3 regions of the Streptomyces sp. V2I9 genome follow, and region 2 is predicted to be linked to each of the others. Evidence: riboswitches for the same ligand, from Rfam matches in the RefSeq annotation. Region 2 holds a riboswitch; each other region holds the start of a gene.
The links. A riboswitch is a leader RNA that binds a small molecule or an ion and turns the genes downstream of it on or off. The one in region 2 is predicted to bind thiamine pyrophosphate.
Positions count from the first base shown of each region.

Region 1: another riboswitch for thiamine pyrophosphate. It lies ahead of QFZ71_RS23400 (thiamine ABC transporter substrate binding subunit); the one in region 2 lies ahead of thiO (glycine oxidase ThiO).
Region 3: another riboswitch for thiamine pyrophosphate. It lies ahead of thiC (phosphomethylpyrimidine synthase ThiC); the one in region 2 lies ahead of thiO (glycine oxidase ThiO).

Region 1 is NZ_JAUSZJ010000002.1:5,308,442-5,311,708, forward strand. Features, by position in the region: gene QFZ71_RS23390 (phosphatidate cytidylyltransferase) at 1-353, shown strand, start outside; gene rlmN (23S rRNA (adenine(2503)-C(2))-methyltransferase RlmN) at 463-1,569, shown strand; TPP riboswitch at 1,692-1,808, shown strand; gene QFZ71_RS23400 (thiamine ABC transporter substrate binding subunit) at 1,890-2,987, shown strand; gene QFZ71_RS23405 (iron ABC transporter permease) at 3,068-3,267, shown strand, end outside.
Region 2 is NZ_JAUSZJ010000002.1:1,423,929-1,427,195, forward strand. Features, by position in the region: gene QFZ71_RS06380 (NAD(P)/FAD-dependent oxidoreductase) at 72-1,247, opposite strand; gene QFZ71_RS06385 (hypothetical protein) at 1,413-1,754, opposite strand; TPP riboswitch at 1,809-1,921, shown strand; partial or broken gene thiO (glycine oxidase ThiO) at 1,919-3,131, shown strand; partial or broken gene thiS (sulfur carrier protein ThiS) at 3,257-3,267, shown strand, end outside.
Region 3 is NZ_JAUSZJ010000002.1:3,293,294-3,296,560, forward strand. Features, by position in the region: gene thiC (phosphomethylpyrimidine synthase ThiC) at 1-1,218, opposite strand, end outside; TPP riboswitch at 1,211-1,346, opposite strand; gene QFZ71_RS14450 (YibE/F family protein) at 1,417-2,763, shown strand; gene QFZ71_RS14455 (SsgA family sporulation/cell division regulator) at 2,785-3,222, opposite strand.

The DNA of each region.
Region 1 (3,267 bases), 3.9 Mb from region 2:
ACGCGGTCGGCTGGCGGTTCGGCACGCACAAGCTCGCCCCGCGCATCAGCCCCGGCAAGACCCGTGAGGGACTGCTCGGCGCGGTCGGCTTCGCGATGGCCGCCGGCGCGCTGTGCATGGAGTTCCTGATCGACGGCGGCGCCTGGTGGCAGGGGCTCCTCCTGGGTCTCGGGGTGGCCGTCAGCGCCACCCTGGGCGACCTCGGCGAATCCATGATCAAGCGGGACCTCGGGATCAAGGACATGGGCACCCTGCTTCCGGGCCACGGCGGCATCATGGACCGGCTCGACTCGCTCCTGCCGACCGCGCCGGTCGTCTGGTTGCTGCTGGTGCTGTTCGTGGGCTCCACCTGAGCCTCCTCGCACCCCGGTACCCCTCCCCACCTGCACGTTTCACGAATGAGGGTCCGTTGTCCACAGGGCGGCGGGCCCTTACTCGTATGTCTGCGACACTGGATGAACCATGCCTAAGCCCGGAGAACTCACTTTCGTCGCGCCCCGCGGAGCCAAGCAGCCCCCGCGGCACCTCGCCGACCTCACGCCCGCCGAGCGCAAGGAAGCGGTCGCCGCTACCGGTGAGAAGCCGTTCCGCGCCCAGCAGCTCTCGCAGCACTACTTCTCGCGGTACGCGCACGACCCCGCCCAGTGGACGAACGTCCCGGCCGGGTCGCGCGAGAAGCTGGCCGAGGCGCTGTTCCCCGAGCTGATGTCGGTGGTCCGGCACATCAGCTGCGACGACGACACCACCCGTAAGACCCTGTGGAAGCTGCACGACGGGACGCTCGTCGAGTCCGTCCTGATGCGCTACCCGGACCGCGTCACCATGTGCATCTCCTCGCAGGCCGGCTGCGGCATGAACTGCCCGTTCTGCGCCACCGGCCAGGCCGGCCTCGACCGCAATCTGTCGACCGCCGAGATCGTGCACCAGATCGTCGACGGCATGCGCGCCCTGCGCGACGGCGAGGTGCCCGGCGGTCCGGCGCGGCTGTCCAACATCGTCTTCATGGGCATGGGTGAGCCGCTCGCCAACTACAAGCGCGTGGTCGGCGCGATCCGCCGGCTCACCGACCCGGAGCCGGACGGCCTCGGTCTCTCGCAGCGCGGGATCACCGTCTCCACCGTGGGCCTGGTCCCGGCCATGCTGCGCTTCGCCGACGAGGGCTTCAAGTGCCGCCTCGCCGTCTCGCTGCACGCCCCGGACGACGAGCTGCGCGACACCCTCGTCCCCGTCAACACCCGGTGGAAGGTCCGCGAGGTCCTGGACGCCGCCTGGGAGTACGCCGAGAAGTCCGGCCGCCGGATCTCCATCGAGTACGCCCTGATCCGGGACATCAACGACCAGGCATGGCGCGGTGACCTGCTCGGCCGGATGCTCAAGGGCAAGCGGGTCCACGTCAATCTGATCCCGCTGAACCCCACGCCCGGCTCCCGGTGGACCGCCTCGCGGCCCGAGGACGAGAAGGCGTTCGTCGAGGCCATCGCGGCCCACGGCGTGCCCGTCACCGTCCGGGACACCCGGGGGCAGGAGATCGACGGGGCCTGCGGGCAGCTCGCGGCCTCCGAGCGCTGAGGCCGGGGAATGCGAGGCCCGGACCGGCGCCGGGGTCAGGCCGGGGGCGGAGGCCCGTGGTCCCACGCGACCTCCCGGACCGGCCGGAAACCGCCCGTGTAGCCTGGGCCGAAACCAACTTCATATTCCGACAGGGGAGCGCCACAGCGCTGAGAGTGCGGCACCGACGACAGGTTGGCCGCAGACCCTCTGAACCTCGCCCGGGTCATTCCGGGTAGGAAGTTCGGACAGTACTCAAGCTGTTGCGCCCTGCCCGCTTCCGGTTCGCCGGAGAGCGGGCAGGGCCGCGTCTCTTCCTGGTCACCTCCAGGAGGAATCACATGAACACCACCACGAAGTACGCGGCGGCCGCGCTCGCCGCGACGCTCGGCGTCACCGTGCTCGCGGGCTGCGGGAGCGACGGGGACCCGGCCGGCTCCGGGGCGTCCAAGGGCAGCGGCTCCAAGACCGTCACCCTGGTCAGCCACGACTCCTTCAACGTCTCGGACAAGGTGCTGAAGGCGTTCACGAAGGAGACCGGCTACCGGGTCAAGACGCTCAAGAGCGGTGACGCCGGAGCCGCGCTCAACCAGGAGATCCTGACCAAGGGCTCCCCGCGCGGCGACGTCTTCTTCGGCGTCGACAACACCCTGCTCTCCCGCGCCCTCGACAACGGCCTGTTCACCCCGTACGAGGCCAAGGGTCTCGACCGGGTCGCCCGGGACACCCAGCAGGACGAGAAGCACCGCGTCACTCCCGTCGACACCGGTGACATCTGCGTCAACTACGACAAGAAGTTCTTCGCCGACAAGAAGCTCGCGCCGCCGAAGACCTTCGAGGACCTGCTGAAGCCCGCGTACAAGAACCTCCTCGTCACCGAGAACGCCGCCAGCTCCTCGCCCGGTCTCGGCTTCCTCCTCGGCACCATCGCCTCCGAGGGCGAGGACGGCTACGAGGCGTACTGGAAGAAGCTCGAGGCCAATGGGGTCAAGGTCGTCGACGGCTGGGAGCAGGCCTACAACGAGGAGTTCTCCGGCTCCGCCGGCGGGAAGAAGACGGGCGCCGACCGGCCGCTCGTCGTCTCCTACGCCTCCAGCCCGCCCGTCGAGGTACTGTACGCCGACCCGCAGCCGAAGGAGGCCCCCACCGGGGTCGCCACGGGGACCTGCTTCCGGCAGACCGAGTACGCCGGGCTGCTGACCGGGGCGAAGAACGAGGCGGGCGGCAAGGCGCTGCTGGACTTCCTGATCAGCAAGACCTTCCAGGAGGACATGCCGCTGAACATGTTCGTGAACCCGGTCGTGAAGGACGCCGAACTCCCGGAGCTGTTCACGAAGTTCGGCGAGCAGATCGCCACGCCGCCCACCGTCGCGCCCGAGAAGATCACCGCCAACCGCGAGCAGTGGATCCAGTCGTGGCAGTCGCTGGTCCTGAAGTAGAGCCCGCGAAGCGGACCGCCCGGCCTGCGCCGCCCGTGCGCGGTGCAGGCCGGCGTGGGGCGGCGCTGCGGCTCGGCCTGATGGCCGTGCCCGCCGCCTTCTTCGTCGTCTTCTTCGCCTACCCCGTGACCGCGATCGTCGGCCGCGGGATCAAGACGGAGGACGGCTGGCAGTTCGGGCGGATCGGCGAGGTGCTGGGCCGCCCGGACATCCTCGACGTCCTCTGGTTCACCACCTGGCAGGCCCTCGCCTCGACCGCGCTCACCCTGCTGATCGCCCT
Region 2 (3,267 bases):
CCGGTAGCCGGGCCGACCGTAAGGGGGGCGGACCACGGTGGGCCACGGGCCGCCGGGAGCGGCGGATCCTCTCAGAGAGCGGCGGACTTCAGCGGTACGGCGGGGTCGGCCGCCTTCTCCGGATCGAGGGCGGCCCCCGACTCGATCAGCCTGCGCCCCTGGGCGAGATCGCGCGGGCGGCCCACCGCCAGCACCGCGACCAGCGCGCCCTCGCGCAGCCAGCACACGGACCAGGCGGCGTCCGCGCCGTCGCCGCGCCACAGCAGGGTGTCGGCGTCCGCGTGGTGGCCGGCGTACTGCACGAAGCGGCCGAACTGCTCGGACCAGAAGTACGGGACGGGGTCGTGGACGGGCAGCGGCGCGCCGGTCCCGGCAGCCATGACCGAGGCGGCGGCGGTGCGCGGGCCCTGGAGGGCGTTGTCCCAGTGGTGGACCAGGAGCCGGGTGCCGTAGCGGGCGGAGGGGAAGGAGGCGCAGTCCCCGACCGCGTACACGTCGGGCAGCGAGGTGCGCAGCGCGCTGTCGGCGGTGACCGAGCCGTCCGGGCCGAGCACGACCCCGGAGCCGGCCAGCCACCCGGTGGCGGGACGCGCGCCGATGCCGACGACCACGGCCCCGGCGGGCAGCGTCCGGCCGTCCGCGAGGACGACGGCCCCCTCCTCGACGCGTTCGACGCGGACCCCGGCGAGGAGTTCGGCACCGCTCTCCGCGTACCAGGCGGCCATCGGGGCGGTCACCTCGGCGGGCAGGGTTCCGGCGAGCGGGCGGGCGGCGGCCTCGACGACGGTGACCGCGCAGCCCGCGGCGCGGGCCGCGGTGGCGAACTCCGCGCCGATCCAGCCCGCTCCGACGACGACCACGTCGTGCCGCCGCTCCAGGACGGGCCGCAGCCGGGCGGCGTCGTCGAGCGTGCGCAGCAGATGGACTCCGGGCACGCCCTCGGCGCCGGGCAGGGCGACGGGCTCCGCGCCGGTGGCGATGATCAGGGCGTCGTACGGCACGGGCCCCTCGACGGTGTCCAGCACATGGTCGGCGGCGCGCAGGGCGGTGACGTCCAGGCCGAGGCGCAGGGCGATGTCCAGCGCCTCGAAGTCGACGTCGAAGGCGGAGTCCTCGGCCTTGCCCAGCAGCACGGCCTTGGACAACGGCGGGCGGTCGTAGGGCTGGTGGGGTTCGGCGCCGATCAGGGTCACGGACCCGGCGAAGCCCGCCTCGCGCAGGGCGACGGCGCTCTGCACACCGGCCATCCCCGCTCCGACGATCACGACGTTCCGGGCGGGGTTGTTCTCCGTCTGCTGCTCGCTCACCTGTCCACCTTAATCACCTGACGAGTCGTCAGGCAGGCGGCTCCGGGGACACCGGACCCCGGGAGGGCGGGACCCCGGACGTCAGGGCGAGGGCAGGACAGCGCGTCAGGACGGCAGTTCCTCCACCACGCTGGTCCCGCTGCCCTCGCGGGACTCCCACGCCCACCGCTCCTCCAGCCGCACCCGGCCGTCCGGGAGGTCGACGACGGTGGAGAGGCAGTGCCCGGACGAGGTGCTTCCGTCCTGCTCGAGCTGGACGTAGCGGAAGTCCAGCGCGTCTCCGTCGCGCGTGCCGACGAGGTGTCCGCGGATCACGTCGCCGCCCGCGTACTCGGCCCAGATCCGGCCGCCCTCCTCGTGGTACGCGAACCGGGTGCGGGTTCCGACCTGGCCGGGAGCCTGGTCGGCGACGGGTGCGAGGACGAGTCCGTCGAGCGAACGGGCCATGGCGGCTGGCTCTCCCTGCTGGGCGGTGGGCGGCGGGGTTTAGGGTGGCCACGGTAGAACACTCGCGGGAGCCCGGACGCACCGGGCTGAGAGGGAGGCTGGCCGGCCTCCGACCGTACGCACCTGATCCGGGTCATGCCGGCGAAGGGAGGGGCTGGACACCCATGCACGTCGCGGGAAACACCTCCGGGGTCGCGCGAACCCCGAGACCGAACGGAGCGGACGTCCTCGTCGTGGGGGGCGGCGTCATCGGCCTGGTCACCGCCTGGCGGGCCGCCCAGCGCGGGCTGACCGTCACCGTGGCCGATCCGGAGCCGGGCGGCGGGGCCGCCCGGGTCGCGGCGGGCATGCTGGCCGCCGTCACCGAACTGCACTACGGCGAACAGCTGCTGCTCGGCCTCAACCTCGACTCCGCCGCTCGCTATCCGGCGTTCGTCGAGGAGTTGGAGGAGGCAAGCGGCCGGGACACCGGCTTCCGGACCTGCGGCACGCTCGCCGTGGCGCTGGACTCCGACGACCGGGCGCATCTGCGGGAACTGCACGCCCTCCAGGAGCGTTCGGGTCTGGAGTCGGTCTGGCTGAGCGGCCGTGAGTGCCGCCGCCTGGAGCCGATGCTCGCTCCGGGCGTCCGGGGCGGCCTCCGTGTCGACGGGGACCACCAGGTGGACCCCCGCCGCCTCGCCGCGGCGCTGCTGACCGCGTGCGAGCGGGCCGGGGTCGCCTTCCGCCGGACGACCGCCGAGCGGCTCACCGTCGCCGGGGGCCGGGCGGCCGGGGCGCTGCTCGGCGACGGCACGGAGTTCGCGGCCGACCAGGTCGTCCTCGCGGCGGGCAGCCTCAGCGGCCGGCTCGCGGGGCTGCCGCCGGAGCTCGTACCGCCGGTACGCCCGGTGAAGGGCCAGGTTCTGCGGCTCACGGTGCCTCCGGCGTACGCCCCCTTCCTCAGCCGCACCGTGCGCGCCGTGGTCCGGGGCGGCGACCTCTACCTCGTCCCGCGGGAGAACGGCGAACTGGTCGTCGGCGCCACCAGCGAGGAGATGGGCTGGGACACGACGGTGACCGCCGGCGGGGTGTACGAGCTGCTCCGCGACGCCCACGAACTGGTGCCCGGCATCACCGAACTGCCACTGACCGAGACCCGCGCCGGGCTGCGCCCCGCCTCCCCGGACAACGCCCCGCTCCTCGGCCCGACCGCCCTGCCCGGTCTGCTGCTCGCCACCGGCCACCACCGGAACGGGGTGCTGCTGACGCCCGTCACGGGGGACGCGATGGCCGACGCGCTGACCACCGGCGAGCTGCCCCGGGCGGTCCGCCCCCTTCTCCCCCGGCCGCTTCGAGCCCGCCGCCGCCCTCGTACCCCAGGAGCAGCCCGCATGAACCAGCAGCCCGCCGGACCGGAAGTCACCGCCGTACCGGTAGCCACCGCTCCCGCGACCGCCTCCGCGCCCGGAGCCGCCGCCGTACCGGAGGCCGCGGGAGGGGACGTCACCGTCTCCGTGAACGGGGCGGCCCG
Region 3 (3,267 bases), 1.9 Mb from region 2:
GATGTTCTCCTTGATCTTGTGCATCGGGACATGCCCGGGGCCCTCGATCATGGTCTGGACGCCGAACCGCTTGGCGATCGTGTTCAACTCGCCCAGGGTGCGCAGCTCGGCGAACTGCGCCTCGTCGTTCGCGTCCGCGATCGAACCGGGTCGCAGGCCATCACCGAGCGAGTAGGTGACGTCGTAGGTCGCAAGGATCTCGCAGAGCTCCTCGAAGTGCTCGTAGAGGAACGACTCCTTGTGGTGCGCGAGACACCAGGCGGCCATGATCGAGCCGCCACGCGAGACGATCCCGGTCTTGCGACGGGCCGTCAGCGGGACGTACGGCAGGCGCACCCCGGCGTGGACCGTCATGTAGTCCACGCCCTGCTCGGCCTGTTCGATGACGGTGTCCTTGTAGATCTCCCAGGTCAGCTCCTCGGCCCGGCCGTCGACCTTCTCCAGAGCCTGGTAGAGCGGGACGGTGCCGATCGGCACCGGGGAGTTGCGCAGCACCCACTCACGCGTGGTGTGGATGTTGCGGCCGGTGGACAGATCCATGACCGTGTCCGCGCCCCACCGGGTCGCCCAGGTCATCTTCTCCACCTCCTCCTCGATCGAGGAGGTCACGGCCGAGTTGCCGATATTGGCGTTGACCTTCACCAGGAACCGCTTGCCGATGATCATCGGCTCGATCTCCGGATGGTTGACGTTGGCCGGCAGCACCGCCCGGCCCGCCGCGATCTCCTCCCGTACGACCTCCGCCCCGACGTTCTCCCGGATCGCCACGTACTCCATCTCCGGAGTGACCTCCCCCCGGCGGGCGTACGCGAGCTGGGTGACGGGCCGTCCGTCGCGACTGCGGCGCGGTTGGCGCGGGCGGCCGGGGAAGACGGCGTCGAGGTTGCGCAGTCCGCCGCGCGGCGAGGTGTGCTTGAGCCCGTCGTCCTCGGGTCGGACGGGCCGGCCCGCGTACTCCTCGGTGTCGCCGCGGGCGATGATCCAGTTCTCCCGCAGGGGCGCGAGGCCGCGGCGGACATCCGTGTCGACGGCGGGATCCGTGTACGGCCCCGACGTGTCGTACAGCGTCACGTCCTTGCCGTTGGTGAGGTGCACCTGTCGGACCGGCACCCGGAGGTCCGGGCGCGAACCCCGGACGTACCCCTTGTGCCAGCCGATGGACTTCCCGGCCTCGTCGTTCTGTTTCGAGGCAGGCGTGCGTGCGTCCGCTGTGGTCATGAGACCTACTCCCTACGCCGGCATTACCCGGTAACAGGTTCGGCGGTCGGCGCAGCGTTTCCCGTACGGAGGCGTACGGCGGTCAGCGCCCTCTCAGCCCGGTGCTCCGAGCTCCCGCGTGTGCAAAGGTGACTCCACGCTAGCGTCCTTTACGGCGAGCTGACCAGAGGGCCCTCGCGTTCTTGCGATGATCGCCCCGTGACCTCTCCCCAGAGCGACTCCGCTTCCCAGCCACCCCAGGGCCACTCCCACGGCCACACGCACAGCCACGGGCCGGCCGCCCCGGTCTCCCGGCACCTGCGCAAGGTCATCGCCGCCGTGCTGATCCCGTTCGCGACGGCGGTCGTCGTCGGCCTGATCGCGTTCTGGCCCGGCGGCGTGCCCGACCACGAGCGCACCGGCGTCGGTTTCGACCGGCAGACCCAGGACGGCAAGGTCGTCCAGGTCGTCAAGGTCGACTGCGCCGACGTCAACGCCGCGCAGGTGCCCCCGACCGGTGCCACGTCCACACCCTCGGGACGGGAGGCCGTCAACGAGCAGGAGGGGGAGTGCGCGAAGGCGACCGTCGAGGTGACCAGCGGCGACGACAAGGGCCGCACGTTCGTCGAGGTGGTCCAGCCCGACGCACCACGTCAGTTGAAGGAGGGGCAGGGCGTGGTCGTGGCCTATGCCCCCGACGCGCCCCGCGACCTCCAGTACTCCGTGACCGATGTGGACCGGAAGGTTCCGATGGCGCTGCTGGCCGGGATCTTCGCACTGGCGGTGGTCGTGGTGGGCAGGCTGCGCGGGGTGATGGCGCTGGTGGCGCTGGCCGTGTCGTTCACCGTCCTGACCCTGTTCATCCTGCCGGCGATCCTGCAGGGTTCGAATCCGCTGGTGGTTGCGGTGATCGGAGCCAGCGCCATCATGCTGGCGGCGCTCTACATGTGCCATGGGGTGACGGCCCGGACGTCCGTCGCGGTCGTCGGCACCCTGATCTCCCTGTTGCTGATCGGGCTGCTGGGATCCCTGTTCATCGGCTGGGCGTACCTGAGCGGCAACACCGACGACAACACCGGCCTCATCCACGGTCTCTACCCGGACATCGATATGAGCGGTCTGCTGCTGGCCGGTGTCATCATCGGTTCGCTCGGGGTGCTCGACGATGTGACGGTCACCCAGACCTCCGCTGTCTGGGAACTGCACCAGGCCGACCCGGAGATGGGTTGGAAGGGGCTGTACCGGGCAGGTATCCGGATCGGAAGGGACCACATCGCCTCGGTGGTCAACACCCTCGTGCTGGCGTACGCGGGCGCGGCGCTGCCCCTGCTGCTGCTCTTCTCCATCGCCCAGAGCAGCGTGGGAACGGTGGCCAACAGCGAGTTGGTGGCCGAGGAGATCGTCCGCACGCTGGTCGGGTCGATCGGCCTGGTCGCCTCGGTGCCGGTGACCACGGCGCTCGCCGCGCTGGTCGTCTCCGCGGACCGTCCGGCGGCCGGCGGCACGCAGGCGGCTACGGCCGCGCCCGTGCGGGCCGGCCGGGGCCGTCGTCGTAAGAAGGGGTGACGGAGCATCGGGCACACCCGGTCACCCGGCGTTCTGCTCCTCGGCGAGGATCCGGCCGAGCGCATCCTCCAGGTTGCCGTCGAAGTCACCCAGCGTGTGCTCCTGACCGAGCGGCACGAGCTTGTCCGTGCGGTCGAGAAACGCCACCAGCGGCGCCGTTCCCGCCCGGAACAGCGCACGGTCCTCGCCGACCTGGAGCCGGATGTGCACATCGCCGAGACCCTCGGGTTCGGTCGGGCCGATGTGCACATCTCCGTCGCCGCTCGGGCTGTTGAGCCCGTCCAGCAGCAGTTCTCGGCCGAAAGCCCAGGTCACAGGAGCATCGCCGGGCAGGTGGAACGTCATCCGGATGGCGTACGGATCGCCGACCTCGTACCGGAGCTCCACCGGAATACGGAACGAGAGTTCCTCGGAGACGAGGAAGCTCATCATGACCTCTGCTTGAACCGACTCGCGCATCGTTCAACCCCGCAGTAGATGAAACTGGCCAGGAATGATCCCCCA